DNA from 4 places in the Pseudomonas sp. MWU13-2517 genome. Region 3 is predicted to be linked to each of the others. Evidence: predicted binding sites of a transcription regulator. Region 3 holds the regulator's gene; each other region holds the start of a gene.
The links. The regulator sigma-54, encoded in region 3, starts transcription at its own class of promoters, with help from an activator protein. The targets are predictions, from matches to a motif close to ANTGGCATNNANNTTGCTNT.

Region 1 (3,088 bases), on a different contig from region 3:
CGCACGGCCTTTGTCCAGCTCTTCCAGGGCTTCCTTCAGGCTGCCACACACTTGCGGGATCTCTTTGGCCTCTTCAGGCGGCAGGTCGTACAAGTTTTTGTCGGCGGCGTCGCCAGGGTGGATCTTGTTCTGGATACCGTCCAGGCCGGCCATTACCAGAGCGGCGAAGGCCAGGTACGGGTTGGCTGCCGGGTCCGGGAAGCGGGCTTCGATACGACGCGCGCGCGGGCTGGATACGTAAGGAATACGGATCGAAGCGGAACGGTTACGTGCCGAGTAGGCCAGCATGACCGGAGCTTCGAAGCCTGGGACCAGACGCTTGTAGGAGTTGGTCGACGGGTTGGTGAAGCCGTTCAGGGCCTTACCGTGCTTGATGATACCGCCGATGAAGTACAGGGCAGTGTCGGACAGGCCGGCATAACCTTCGCCGGCGAAGGTGTTCTTGCCTTCTTTGGCGATGGACAGGTGAACGTGCATACCCGAACCGTTATCGCCGTACAGCGGCTTAGGCATGAAGGTTGCGGTACGGCCGTAGGCGTCAGCCACGTTGTGTACGCAGTATTTCAGGGTCTGAACTTCGTCAGCCTTGGCAACCAGGGTGTTGAACTTCACGCCGATTTCGTTCTGGCCGGCAGTCGCCACTTCGTGGTGGTGAACTTCGATGACCAGGCCCATTTCTTCCATGGCGTTGCACATGGAGGTACGGATTTCGTGGTCGTGGTCGAACGGCGGAACTGGGAAGTAGCCACCTTTGATACCTGGACGGTGGCCTTTGTTGCCGCCTTCCACGTCCTGATCGGACATCCACGAACCTTGTTCGGAGAAGATTTTGAACATGGAGCCGGAGATGTCGGACTTGAACTTGACCGAATCAAAGATGAAGAATTCTGGCTCCGGGCCTACGAATACGGTGTCACCAATACCCGTGGACTTCAGGTATTCCTCGGCACGCTTGGCGATCGCACGTGGGTCGCGGTCGTAGCCCTGCATGGTCGAAGGCTCGATCACGTCGCAGACGATGATCAGGGTTGGGTCTTCGGTGAACGGGTCGAGAACGGCAGTGCTGTCGTCCGGCATCAGGATCATGTCGGAGGCTTCGATGCCTTTCCAGCCGGCGATGGAGGAACCGTCGAACATTTTGCCTTCTTCGAAGAAAGCATCATCCAGCGCATCGCGCGCCGGCATGGTCACGTGGTGCTGAGTACCTTTGGTGTCCGTGAAGCGCAGATCAATCCATTTAACGTCATGATCTTTGATGAGTTGAACCGACTTCGACATAGTGTCCTCCGGGTGGCTTCGGGCTGGGTAGTGGAGTTAGCCCTTAGAATGTGGGTGATGCCGGCGCGGATAGTCCGCCATGGCAACCTGCCTCACAAGAGAGCAAATTGCATGCCAGTGCGCCAACATGGTCTTTTTGCCTCAAAATGGCCCCTATAACGGTGCAATTCGCTCGAATGCAATAAATCTCGCACTGCAATGTGGCGCTATCTCAAGAAAATGACCTGTTTTGGTGCGTCGAAAGTGCAGTGCATATTAACTGGTTAAACCTTGAGCGATTTCCGCTATAATCCGCGCCCCCCTTTTTCAGCAGGCCCGGCGCGCGCTGTTTCCATGAAATTAATCGTTAAAGTCTTCCCCGAGATCACCATTAAAAGCCGACCGGTACGGACGCGTTTCATCCGTCAATTGGCCAAGAACATCCGTGCCGTGCTCCGTGACCTGGACCCGGCTGTGGTGGTGAACGGCGTGTGGGACAATCTCGAGCTGGAAACCCGTGTGACCGATGCCAAGGCCTTGAAGGACATGACCGAGCGCCTGAGCTGCATGCCGGGCATCGCGCATTTCCTGCAGGTGGATGAGTACCCGCTGGGCGACTTCGACGACATCACCGAAAAGTGCAAGCAGCACTTCGGCCACTCGCTTGAAGGCAAGATATTTTCCGTGCGCTGCAAGCGTGCCGGCAAACATCCGTTCAGCTCCATGGACGTTGAGAAATACGTCGGCAGCAAACTGCGTCGTGAGTGCGGCGCGGCCGGAATTTCGCTGAAATCGCCGGAAATCGAAGTGCGTATCGAAATTCGCGACCAACGGTTGTTCGTGATCCATAGCCAGCACAACAGCATCGGCGGCTACCCGCTGGGCGCCCTGGAACAGACCCTGGTATTGATGTCCGGCGGTTTCGATTCCACGGTGGCGGCCTACCAGATCATGCGTCGCGGCCTGATGAGCCACTTCTGCTTCTTTAATCTGGGCGGGCGTGCCCACGAATTGGGCGTGATGGAAGTTGCGCACTTTATCTGGAAGAAGTACGGCAGCTCCCAACGCGTGCTATTTGTGAGCGTGCCCTTCGAGGAAGTGTTGGGCGAAATTCTCGGCAAAGTCGATAACAGTCATATGGGCGTGGTATTGAAGCGTATGATGTTGCGCGCCGCGTCGAGCATTGCCGACCGCCTGCATATCGACGCGCTGGTGACCGGCGAGGCGATCTCCCAGGTGTCGAGCCAGACGCTGCCGAACCTGTCGCTGATCGATTGCGTGACCGACAAGCTGGTGTTGCGCCCGCTGATCGCCAGCCACAAGCAGGACATCATCGACCTGGCGGAAGAAATCGGCACCGCCGACTTCGCCAAGCACATGCCCGAGTACTGCGGGGTCATTTCGGTGAACCCCAAGACCCACGCCAAGCGTCACCGCGTGGAGCATGAAGAGAAAGAATTCGACATGGCGGTTCTGGAGCGTGCGCTCGAGAATGCCAAGCTGGTGCCGATCGATCGCGTGATCGATGAATTGGGCCAGGATGTACAGATCGAAGAAGTCAGCGAGGCTCTGGCCGGTCAGATCGTCATCGATATCCGTCATCCGGATTCCGCTGAGGACGAGCCGCTGGAAATTGCCGGCATCGACGTGCAAACGCTGCCGTTCTACGCACTGAACGCGCGTTTCAAGGAACTGGATAACAGCCGTCAGTACCTGCTGTATTGCGACAAAGGCGTGATGAGTCGCCTGCATGCCCACCATTTGCTCAGTGAGGGGTATGCCAATGTGCGCGTTTATCGACCGAGCTAAGAGCCCGGGGCTGTTTGCCTGT
Region 2 (3,088 bases), on a different contig from region 3:
CTTGCTGGTATCGACGGTGGCTTTGTCGGTCTGGGTGATGATCGAGCGCCCGACCAACGACGATGCCTGCAGCGCTTGCGACGAGCTGAAGTTGCTGGAGATCGCATTCACCGAGTCATTCAGGGTATTGATGCCTTCCAGGCTGCTGAACTGGGCCAATTGCGCCACGAACGCGCCGTTGTCCTGGGGCGACAGTGGGTCTTGGTTTTTCAGTTGGGTCACCAGCAGTTGCAGGAACGCGTCCTTGCCCAGCGACTGATTGCCCGTTGCAGCCTTGGCAGCGCTATCGAGGCTGCTGTTGTTCGTCGCGGTATTGACCTTGGAATTGAACAGGTCCTGAACCGGCGTATTGCCTGAATTAGTGGTATCAACAATGGCCATTATTTGGCGCCCCTTATCACTGACCCAAGGTCAGGACCTTCTGCATCATGGTTTTGGCGGTGTTCATCATTTCCGCATTGGTCTGGAACGAGCGGCTGGCGGAGATCATGTCAGCCATTTCCTCGACCACATTGACGTTGGGGTAGTACACGTAGCCCTTTTCGTTCGCGGCCGGGTGGTTGGGCTCGTAGCGGGCCTCAAGGTTGCTCTGGTCTTCGACCACACCCAGCACCTGCACACCGGAGCCGGCAGCGTCCTGGTTTTGAAACAGCGAATCACTGCCGTTACCCTGGCCACCCTGAAACATAGTGGCGAACACCGGGTGACGGGCGCGATAGGTCTGGTCAATGCTCGAAGACACGGTCTCGGCGTTGGCGATGTTACTGGCGACGGTGTTCAAACGCGTGGTCTGCGCGCTCATGCCACTGCCGGCAATATTGAAAACACTGGACAGGGACATGGCTTATTCTCCACGCAGGGCTGACATCAGCCCTTTGAATTTACTGTTGAGCAGGGTGAAGCTGGCCTGAAAGTTCACCGAGTTCTCGGCATAGGCCGATTGCTCCAACTGGGCGTCGACGGTGTTCTGGTCGATCGACGGTTGCATCGGGGTGCGATACAGCAACGCCTCATCACCACTGCTCAGACCTTGTGCTTCGATATGCCGGCTATTGGTCATATTCAAGGCAAAGGTGCCATTCTTGGTTTTGTCTTGCTGTGCAGCGAGCACAGCAGAGAAATCCAGATCCCGGGCTTTGTAATTCGGGGTGTCGGCGTTGGTAATGTTGTTGGCCAGGACTTCAGCACGCTGGGCGCGGAAGCCCAGGGCTTGTTCGTGAATACCGAGCGCTTTATCGAAGCTGATGCTCATGGCGGAAACCTTTAGGCTGACCTGCTTTTCGTATCTGGGTTATAGCAAGGCTCATGCCAATTCTCCGAACTCCCGTATTTCAAGGGTTTGCGGGATGTTGTCCAGCGGCAATGCCAGAAAAGCGGCAACGGGTTTCCGTGTAGAGCCAGTAAAGCGGCAATGGGGGTTGCCGCTTTGAGGCGAAAAAAAATGGGAGGCCTTTGCGGGGCCTCCCATTTTTATTCAAGGGTGCATCACTTTGCCTGGTAGATGATCCCAGGACTGCATTGCACCATCTGGTAATGATCCGGCAAACCGTTCAACGCTTCCGAGGCCCCGAGGAACAGGTAGCCGCCACGCTTGAGCGTGCCATGGATGCGCAACAGGATGTCTTTCTTCACTTCGGCCGAGAAATAGATCAGCACGTTGCGGCAGAACACCATGTCGAACTTGCCCAGGCTGGCATAACTGTCGAGCAGGTTGAACGAGCGAAACTCCACCCGGTTCTTGATCGGCGGCTTGATCGCCCAACGCCCTGCCCCTTTCGGTTCGAAGTAACGTTGCAGGCGCTCCTGAGAAAGCCCACGGCCCAGAGCCAGGCTGTCGTATTCGCCCGTCTTGCAGTTGGTGAGCATGGTACCGGACAAATCGGTGGCAACAATTTGTGCCCCCGCCTTCAACTGGCCGATGTTGGTTCGCTCAAATTCATCGATGGACATCGAGATCGAATACGGTTCCTGCCCCGACGAACAAGCCGCCGACCAGATGCGCAGGCGCTGGCCCGGACTGGCCTTGATGGCCTCCGGCAGCACTTTGCTCTTGAGTACCTCAAAGGGGTACGTGTCGCGAAACCACAAGGTCTCGTTGGTGGTCATCGCATCGACCACCATTTCCTTGAGCCCACTGCGCGGCTGTCCCTGGATGCGCTGAACCAATTCGCCCAGCGACTTGATACCCTGCTGCTCCATCAGCTTGTTGAGACGGCTGGATACCAGGTACTGCTTGTTTTCACCGAGCAATATGCCACAGGCCTTTTCCAGGAAGACCCGGAACTGTTCGAAATCCAAATTACCCGTAGACAATGATACCGCCTCTTAAATCGTGTGACCGCCAGGGGGGAATGTCCCCCTAGCCATGATCTGCTGCCTTGATCCGGTCGACTACCCGGGATGCCAGGTCATCAGGACGAAATTTGGCCAGGAAGTCATCAGCGCCGACTTTCTTGACCATTGCCTGATTGAATACACCCGACAATGAAGTATGCAGGATGATATGCAATTTTTGCATGCGTGGATCGCTGCGTATTTCAGCCGTGAGGGTATAGCCATCCATTTCCGGCATCTCGATGTCGGAAATCATCATCAGGAATTCCTCCTCCGGCTTCTTGCCCTCATCTACCAGGTTACGCAGGTAATCCAGAGCCTGGCGACCGTCATTGAGCGCCACAACATCTACGCCGACGGTTTGCAGGCAGCGAGTGACCTGCTTGCGCGCGACCGAGGAGTCATCCACGGTCAATACACGCAGGGACACGGCCTTGTGCGCGGTTTCAGCATCCACCACGCCTACCGAGATGGCTTCCGAGGTCGGCGCCACTTCAGCAAGAATTTTTTCCACATCGATGATTTCCACCAATTGGTTATCAACCCGCGTCACTGCCGTGAGGTAGTGATCGCGCCCGGTACCCTTGGGCGGCGGATGGATCTCTTCCCAGTTCATGTTGACGATACGTTCCACCGAGCGCACCAGGAAACCTTGGGTCTTGGTGTTGTATTCCGTGATGATCACGAACGGGCTTCCACGGTCTTGCAAACCAGTGGAGCCCGTAGCCAAGGCCAGGTCAAGAATCGGGATGGT
Region 3 (3,088 bases):
TTCGATCGACAGTGGCCAGATCGTCGGCTTGCTCGGCCCCAACGGTGCCGGCAAGACCACTTGCTTCTATATGATCGTCGGCCTGGTCCAGGCGGATCAGGGTCGCGTATTGATCGATGACCTGGATGTCAGTCACCAGCCAATGCACGGTCGTGCTCGGGCCGGTATCGGCTATCTACCCCAGGAAGCGTCGATCTTCCGCAAACTGTCGGTAGCCGACAACATCATGGCGATCCTGGAGACCCGCAAGGAACTCGACCGCGATGGCCGCCGCAAGGAACTGGAAAGCCTGCTGCAGGAATTCCACATCAACCACATTCGCGACAATCTCGGCATGAGCCTGTCCGGTGGTGAGCGGCGCCGAGTGGAGATCGCCCGCGCCTTGGCCACCGCACCGAAGTTCATCCTGCTGGACGAACCGTTTGCCGGTGTCGACCCGATCTCGGTTGGCGACATCAAACAGATCATCCACCATCTGAAGGCCAAGGGCATCGGCGTGTTGATCACCGACCACAACGTTCGCGAGACGCTCGATATCTGTGAAACCGCCTATATCGTCAACGATGGTCAGTTGATCGCCGAAGGTGACTCGGCAACCATCCTGGCCAACGAACTGGTCAAGGAAGTGTACCTGGGCCACGAGTTCCGCCTGTAAACACCGCGGTGTCACGGCTGTTCGCCAATGCGCGCGGTAGTCAATAAAAACCTCAGGCTTTTTATTGTTACCGTGCTCTAGGCAAAGCCCCCGATATCAGGCATATAATTTGCTTATGTTTGGCGCTCACGCGCCCTGTCGTGGATGGCGCAATGCGCCGGCGAATAAGGTGTTAAGCCCCTGCCATGAAACCATCGCTAGTCCTGAGAATGGGCCAGCAGCTGACGATGACACCGCAGCTGCAACAGGCCATCCGCCTGCTCCAATTGTCAACCCTGGACCTGCAACAGGAAATCCAGGAGGCGCTGGAGTCCAATCCGATGCTCGAACGCCAGGAAGAAGGCGACGACTTCGATAATACAGACCCGCTGGCCGATAACATCGAGCAAAAACCCAACGCCGACGTGCAGGAACCTTCCTATCAGGAAACCGCCCCTACGGTGGACAACCTGGAGGATGGCGAATGGAACGAACGTATTCCCAACGATCTTCCCGTGGATACCGCGTGGGAAGACGTCTACCAGACCAGCGCCAGCAGCCTGCCCAGCAACGACGATGACGAGTGGGATTTCACTACCCGTACGTCCGTCGGCGAGAGCCTGCAAAGTCATTTGTTGTGGCAATTGAACCTGGCACCGATGTCCGACACCGACCGCCTGATCGCCGTCACCCTGATCGATTGCATCAACAACCAGGGCTACCTGGACGAAACCCTTGAGGAAATCCTCGAGGCATTCGACCCGGAACTGGACATCGAGCTGGACGAGATCGAAGCCGTCCTGCACCGCATCCAGCAGTTCGAACCCGCCGGCATAGGCGCCCGCACGCTCAGCGAGTGCCTGCTGCTGCAACTGCGCCAAATGCCCGCCAAGACCCCTTGGCTCACCGAGGCCCAACGCCTGGTCACCGACTATATCGACCTGCTGGGAAGCCGCGACTACAGCCAGCTGATGCGCCGCATGAAGCTCAAGGAAGATGACCTGCGCCAGGTGATCGAGCTGGTACAGAGCCTCAACCCGCGTCCAGGCTCACAGATCGAGTCCAGCGAAGCCGAGTATGTCGTTCCCGATGTAATCGTTCGAAAGGACAATGAGCGCTGGCTCGTCGAACTCAACCAGGAGTCGGTGCCGCGCCTGCGAGTCAACCCGCAATACGCGGGTTTTGTACGCCGCGCCGACACCAGCGCCGACAATACCTTCATGCGTAACCAACTGCAGGAAGCGCGCTGGTTCATCAAGAGCCTGCAAAGCCGCAACGAAACCCTGATGAAGGTGGCCACCCAGATCGTCGAGCACCAGCGCGGCTTCCTGGAGTATGGCGACGAAGCGATGAAGCCGCTTGTCCTGCACGACATCGCAGAAGCAGTGGGCATGCACGAATCGACGATCTCCCGGGTAACCACGCAAAAATTCATGCATACCCCACGGGGTATTTATGAGTTGAAATACTTTTTCTCCAGCCACGTCAGCACCTCCGAAGGCGGCGAATGCTCGTCCACGGCAATCCGCGCGATCATCAAAAAACTGGTTGCCGCGGAAAATCAGAAAAAGCCATTGAGTGACAGTAAGATCGCTGGTTTACTGGAGGCACAAGGCATTCAGGTCGCCCGTCGAACCGTCGCCAAGTACCGCGAGTCCCTCGGGATCGCGCCTTCCAGCGAGCGTAAGCGTTTGATGTGACGGGCGGGCCATAGCGTTCCAGTGGCAGGTATTCCTACCTGCCGCTTTATGCACTGGCAACGAAGGAGAAGCTGTATGCAAGTCAACATCAGTGGACACCATGTAGAAGTCACCCCTCCATTGCGCGACTATGTCGAGCAAAAGCTGAAGCGGCTCGAGGGTCATTTTGACAAGATCACCAATGTGCAAGTCATCATGAAGGTCGACAAGCTTCAGCAGAAAATCGAGGCAACCCTGCAGATTCCCGGCGGAGAAGTAGTCGCCAACGCTGAGCATGAAGACATGTATGCATCTATCGATGCCCTGACCGACAAGCTTGACCGCCAACTTAAAAAGCATAAGGAAAAGAATCTGCACCTGATGCAAGGTACAGGTCGCTAACTCCCTCCCCATGATCCGACTTGAAACCATCCTGACCCCCGGCCGTTCCCTCGTGAACGTGCCGGGCGGCAGCAAGAAAAAAGCCCTCGAACAAATTGCCAACCTGATCCACCGCGAAGTGCCGGATCTGGAGATGCAGGATGTCTTCGAGGCACTGGTTGCCCGTGAAAAACTCGGTTCCACCGGTTTTGGCAACGGCATCGCCATTCCTCACTGCCGACTCAAAGGCTGCGAGTCCCCGGTGAGCGCCCTGCTGCACCTGGAAGCCCCCATCGATTTCGACGCCATCGACGGCGCCCCTGTCGACCTGTTGTTTGTTTTGCTGGTCCCACAAGCCGCCACCGATGCGCACCTGGAATTGCTTCGGCAGATA
Region 4 (3,088 bases), on a different contig from region 3:
TGCGCCGTAGTCAGGGGAAGTGGCCCGGTCGCCGGCGTGGGCTCGTCCTGCTCAATGTCCACTCGCCACACCGAAACCTCATACGGTCGCTTGGGTACATCCAACTCCGCCACCAACTTTTCGATCAGCCTCACTTGTGCAGGCTTGCCCTTGATCAACAGGCTGTTGGTGTCCGGGTAGGCGGCCAGGGTCAGACTCCCTTCGGCCAGCAATCCCTTCTGCTCGCTGGACAGCAGCGCCTGGATCATGGAGGCCATCCCCGGCGAATGAACCTTGTTGGCACCGCTCCCATACTGGCGATCCTCCACATGGGTGTTGAACACCTGCACCACCGCGAATGAGTACGCCCCCAGGCGTACTTCCCGGCGTGGCCGATCCATCAGTTGGGTGAGCCGCAACACGTGCTCGACATAGTTCGGCGGCCCCGACACATAAAACGTTCGCGCCCCGCTCTCACGCAGCGGATAGCGCGACTCATCCAGCCCCGTACGACGCATCGCGCCGCGCAGCCTGTCGACAGAGATATGTCGCAGCCCCACCGCCGAGCTTCTTGCCTCTGCGGCACCGTAGACGTACAGCCCTTGCCCGTCGCTGTACCAGATCAAGCCTTCCTGCTCGGCCAACGCCTCCAGGGTCTGTTGCGGCGCCGTAAAGTCGAACGTCCCGCTCACACGCCTGCCGGCCACTTCCCGGCTGATCACGACCGGCAAACCCAATGGCACCGACAGCTCGACCAGCAGGCTATGCAGGCTTTCATCCTTTGCCTGAACGGCCTCGGCCCAGACCGCGAAACAGGCCAGCAACAGCACGGCGCACAACAACCAGTTGCGCAGCCAGGGATGGTGCGTCTTTGCAGGGAAATCAGCGTGCACCTTGGGTTTCCTGGGCTGTGCGGCGTGAAGAAGCGGCCATACTGAAAGGCAGGCGTCGCTCAATCTTGATGAAAAGCTGACGGCAGCCCCGTGGCATGTGCCTTGCTATGCACTCTGTATCAGAGCGCGCACCAACGACGGAGCGGGCTTACGGACAAAGGCGTCGTTATCCTGCAATGGCCTGCATCGCCATCTGAAGGAGCGACGCTTTTTTGTGAGAGAAAAGGTAGGTGTTGATGAAGAGTTCAGATCCGCTGGCCTGGGTCAACGGCAGCGACGCCCCGGAAAAAAGCAGCCTTGACCTTGGGTTCATGGCCCTGACCGATTGCGCCTCCCTCGTGGTTGCCGCCACTCAGGGGTTTGCCCAACCCTATGGGCTCACGCTCAACCTCAAGCGCCAGGCATCCTGGGCCAACCTGCGCGACAAACTGGTCAGCGGCGAGCTGGACGCCGCCCATAGCCTGTACGGGCTGATCTATGCCGTACACCTAGGCATCGGCGGCGTAGCGCCTACCGATATGGCCGTGCTGATGGGGCTCAACCAGAACGGCCAGAGCATCAACCTGTCCCACGGGCTGCAGCAGCAAGGCGTGGTCACTCCTGAAGCATTGGAGCGCCACGTGCACCAAAGCCGAACAAAACTGACCTTCGCCCAGACCTTTCCCACAGGCACCCACGCCATGTGGTTGTATTACTGGCTGGCGAGCCAGGGCATTCATCCCCTTCAGGACGTAGACAGCGTGGTCGTGCCGCCGCCGCAAATGGTCGCACACCTGCAGGCCGGGCGAATCGACGGTTTCTGTGTCGGCGAACCCTGGTGCGCCAGCGCGGTGCAGCAGCGCCAGGGCTTTACCCTGGCAACCACCCAGGCAATCTGGCCGGACCACCCGGAAAAAGTGCTCGGCTGCACCCAGGCGTTCGTCGAGCAGTACCCCAACACGGCACGCGTACTGGTGATGGCCATCCTGGAAGCCAGCCGTTTCATCGAAGACAGCCAGGAAAACCGGCGCTCCACCGCACAGTTGCTCAGCGCCCGCGACTACCTCGACGCGCCGCTCGATTGCATAGAACCGCGCCTGCTCGGTGTGTATGACGATGGCCTGGGCAACCGTTGGCAAGATCCCCACGGGTTGCGCTTTTTCGCCGAGGGCGAGGTGAACCTGCCCTACCTGTCCGATGGCATGTGGTTCATGACCCAGTTCCGCCGCTGGGGCCTGCTGCGTGAAGACCCCGACTACCTCGCCACTGCACGCCAGGTGCAGCAACTGGACCTGTATCGCCAAGCCGCCAGCGCCGTAGGCGTCAGCGTGAACGCCCAGGACATGCGCAGTAGCCAGTTGATCGACGGCAAGATCTGGGACGGCTCCGACCCCGCCGCCTACGCCCGCAGCTTCCGCCTGCATGCCATGGCCGAGCCTGTGAACCGCCAGGTTCTGCGTTGACAGGAGGTGCCCGATGTTGCGAATCCTGTTGATCAATGACACCCCGGGCAAGGTCGGCCGACTCAAGGCCGCATTGACCGAGGCCGGTTTCGAAGTCATCGATGAGTCCGGCCTGACCATCGACCTGCCCGCACGCGTCGAAACGGTGCGCCCGGATGTGATCCTGATCGATACCGAGTCGCCCGGCCGCGATGTGATGGAGCAAGTGGTGCTGTTGAGCCGCGACCAGCCGCGGCCGATTGTGATGTTCACCGATGAGCATGACCCGAGCGTGATGCGCCAGGCGATCAAGTCCGGCGTCAGCGCCTACATCGTCGAAGGCATCCAGGCTCAGCGCCTGCAACCGATCCTCGATGTGGCCATGGCTCGCTTTGAGAGCGACCAGGCCCTGCGCGCCCAGCTCCAGGCCCGTGACCAGCAGTTGGCCGAGCGCAAGCGCATCGAACTGGCCAAGGGCATGCTGATGAAAATGAAACACTGCAATGAAGAAGAGGCCTACACCCTGATGCGCCGCCAAGCCATGAGCCGCCAGCAAAAACTGATTCAGGTGGCGGAGCAGATCATCGCCATGAGCGAATTGCTGGGCTGAACTGGCTCAGCTCTTGCTAAGCATTCATCACAGGTAACCAACGGCGGTTGCCCCTCCACGACAAAGACGTCGCACATCCGGTTTGCCCTCGCAAACCCGGTGGCGGCGTTTTTTCGTTTTGGCCCCAGCGCATGGGGCGGGTGGGGCGGCCTCAGTCGGCAGCTCCATCACTCGGCCTTCTTACT

Region 1: glnA (glutamate--ammonia ligase) is a predicted target of sigma-54. The motif match lies at 1,378-1,397, and genes of this name have one in related genera.
Region 2: flgB (flagellar basal body rod protein FlgB) is a predicted target of sigma-54. The motif match lies at 1,294-1,313, and genes of this name have one in related genera.
Region 4: M5B97_RS09625 (CmpA/NrtA family ABC transporter substrate-binding protein) is a predicted target of sigma-54. The motif match lies at 962-981, and genes of this name have one in related genera.

The regions. Positions count from the first base shown of each region.
Region 1 covers NZ_JALMFA010000022.1:95,595-98,682, reverse strand. The annotation lists gene glnA (glutamate--ammonia ligase) at 1-1,278, opposite strand, end outside; gene thiI (tRNA uracil 4-sulfurtransferase ThiI) at 1,612-3,066, shown strand.
Region 2 covers NZ_JALMFA010000025.1:41,341-44,428, forward strand. The annotation lists gene flgD (flagellar hook assembly protein FlgD) at 1-381, opposite strand, end outside; gene flgC (flagellar basal body rod protein FlgC) at 398-841, opposite strand; gene flgB (flagellar basal body rod protein FlgB) at 845-1,252, opposite strand; gene cheR (protein-glutamate O-methyltransferase CheR) at 1,486-2,313, opposite strand; gene M5B97_RS27095 (chemotaxis protein CheV) at 2,360-3,088, opposite strand, start outside.
Region 3 covers NZ_JALMFA010000010.1:134,636-137,723, reverse strand. The annotation lists gene lptB (LPS export ABC transporter ATP-binding protein) at 1-655, shown strand, start outside; gene M5B97_RS16240 (RNA polymerase factor sigma-54) at 841-2,334, shown strand; gene raiA (ribosome-associated translation inhibitor RaiA) at 2,410-2,715, shown strand; gene ptsN (PTS IIA-like nitrogen regulatory protein PtsN) at 2,726-3,088, shown strand, end outside.
Region 4 covers NZ_JALMFA010000005.1:232,806-235,893, forward strand. The annotation lists partial or broken gene M5B97_RS09620 (secretin N-terminal domain-containing protein) at 42-821, opposite strand; gene M5B97_RS09625 (CmpA/NrtA family ABC transporter substrate-binding protein) at 1,109-2,314, shown strand; gene M5B97_RS09630 (ANTAR domain-containing response regulator) at 2,328-2,903, shown strand.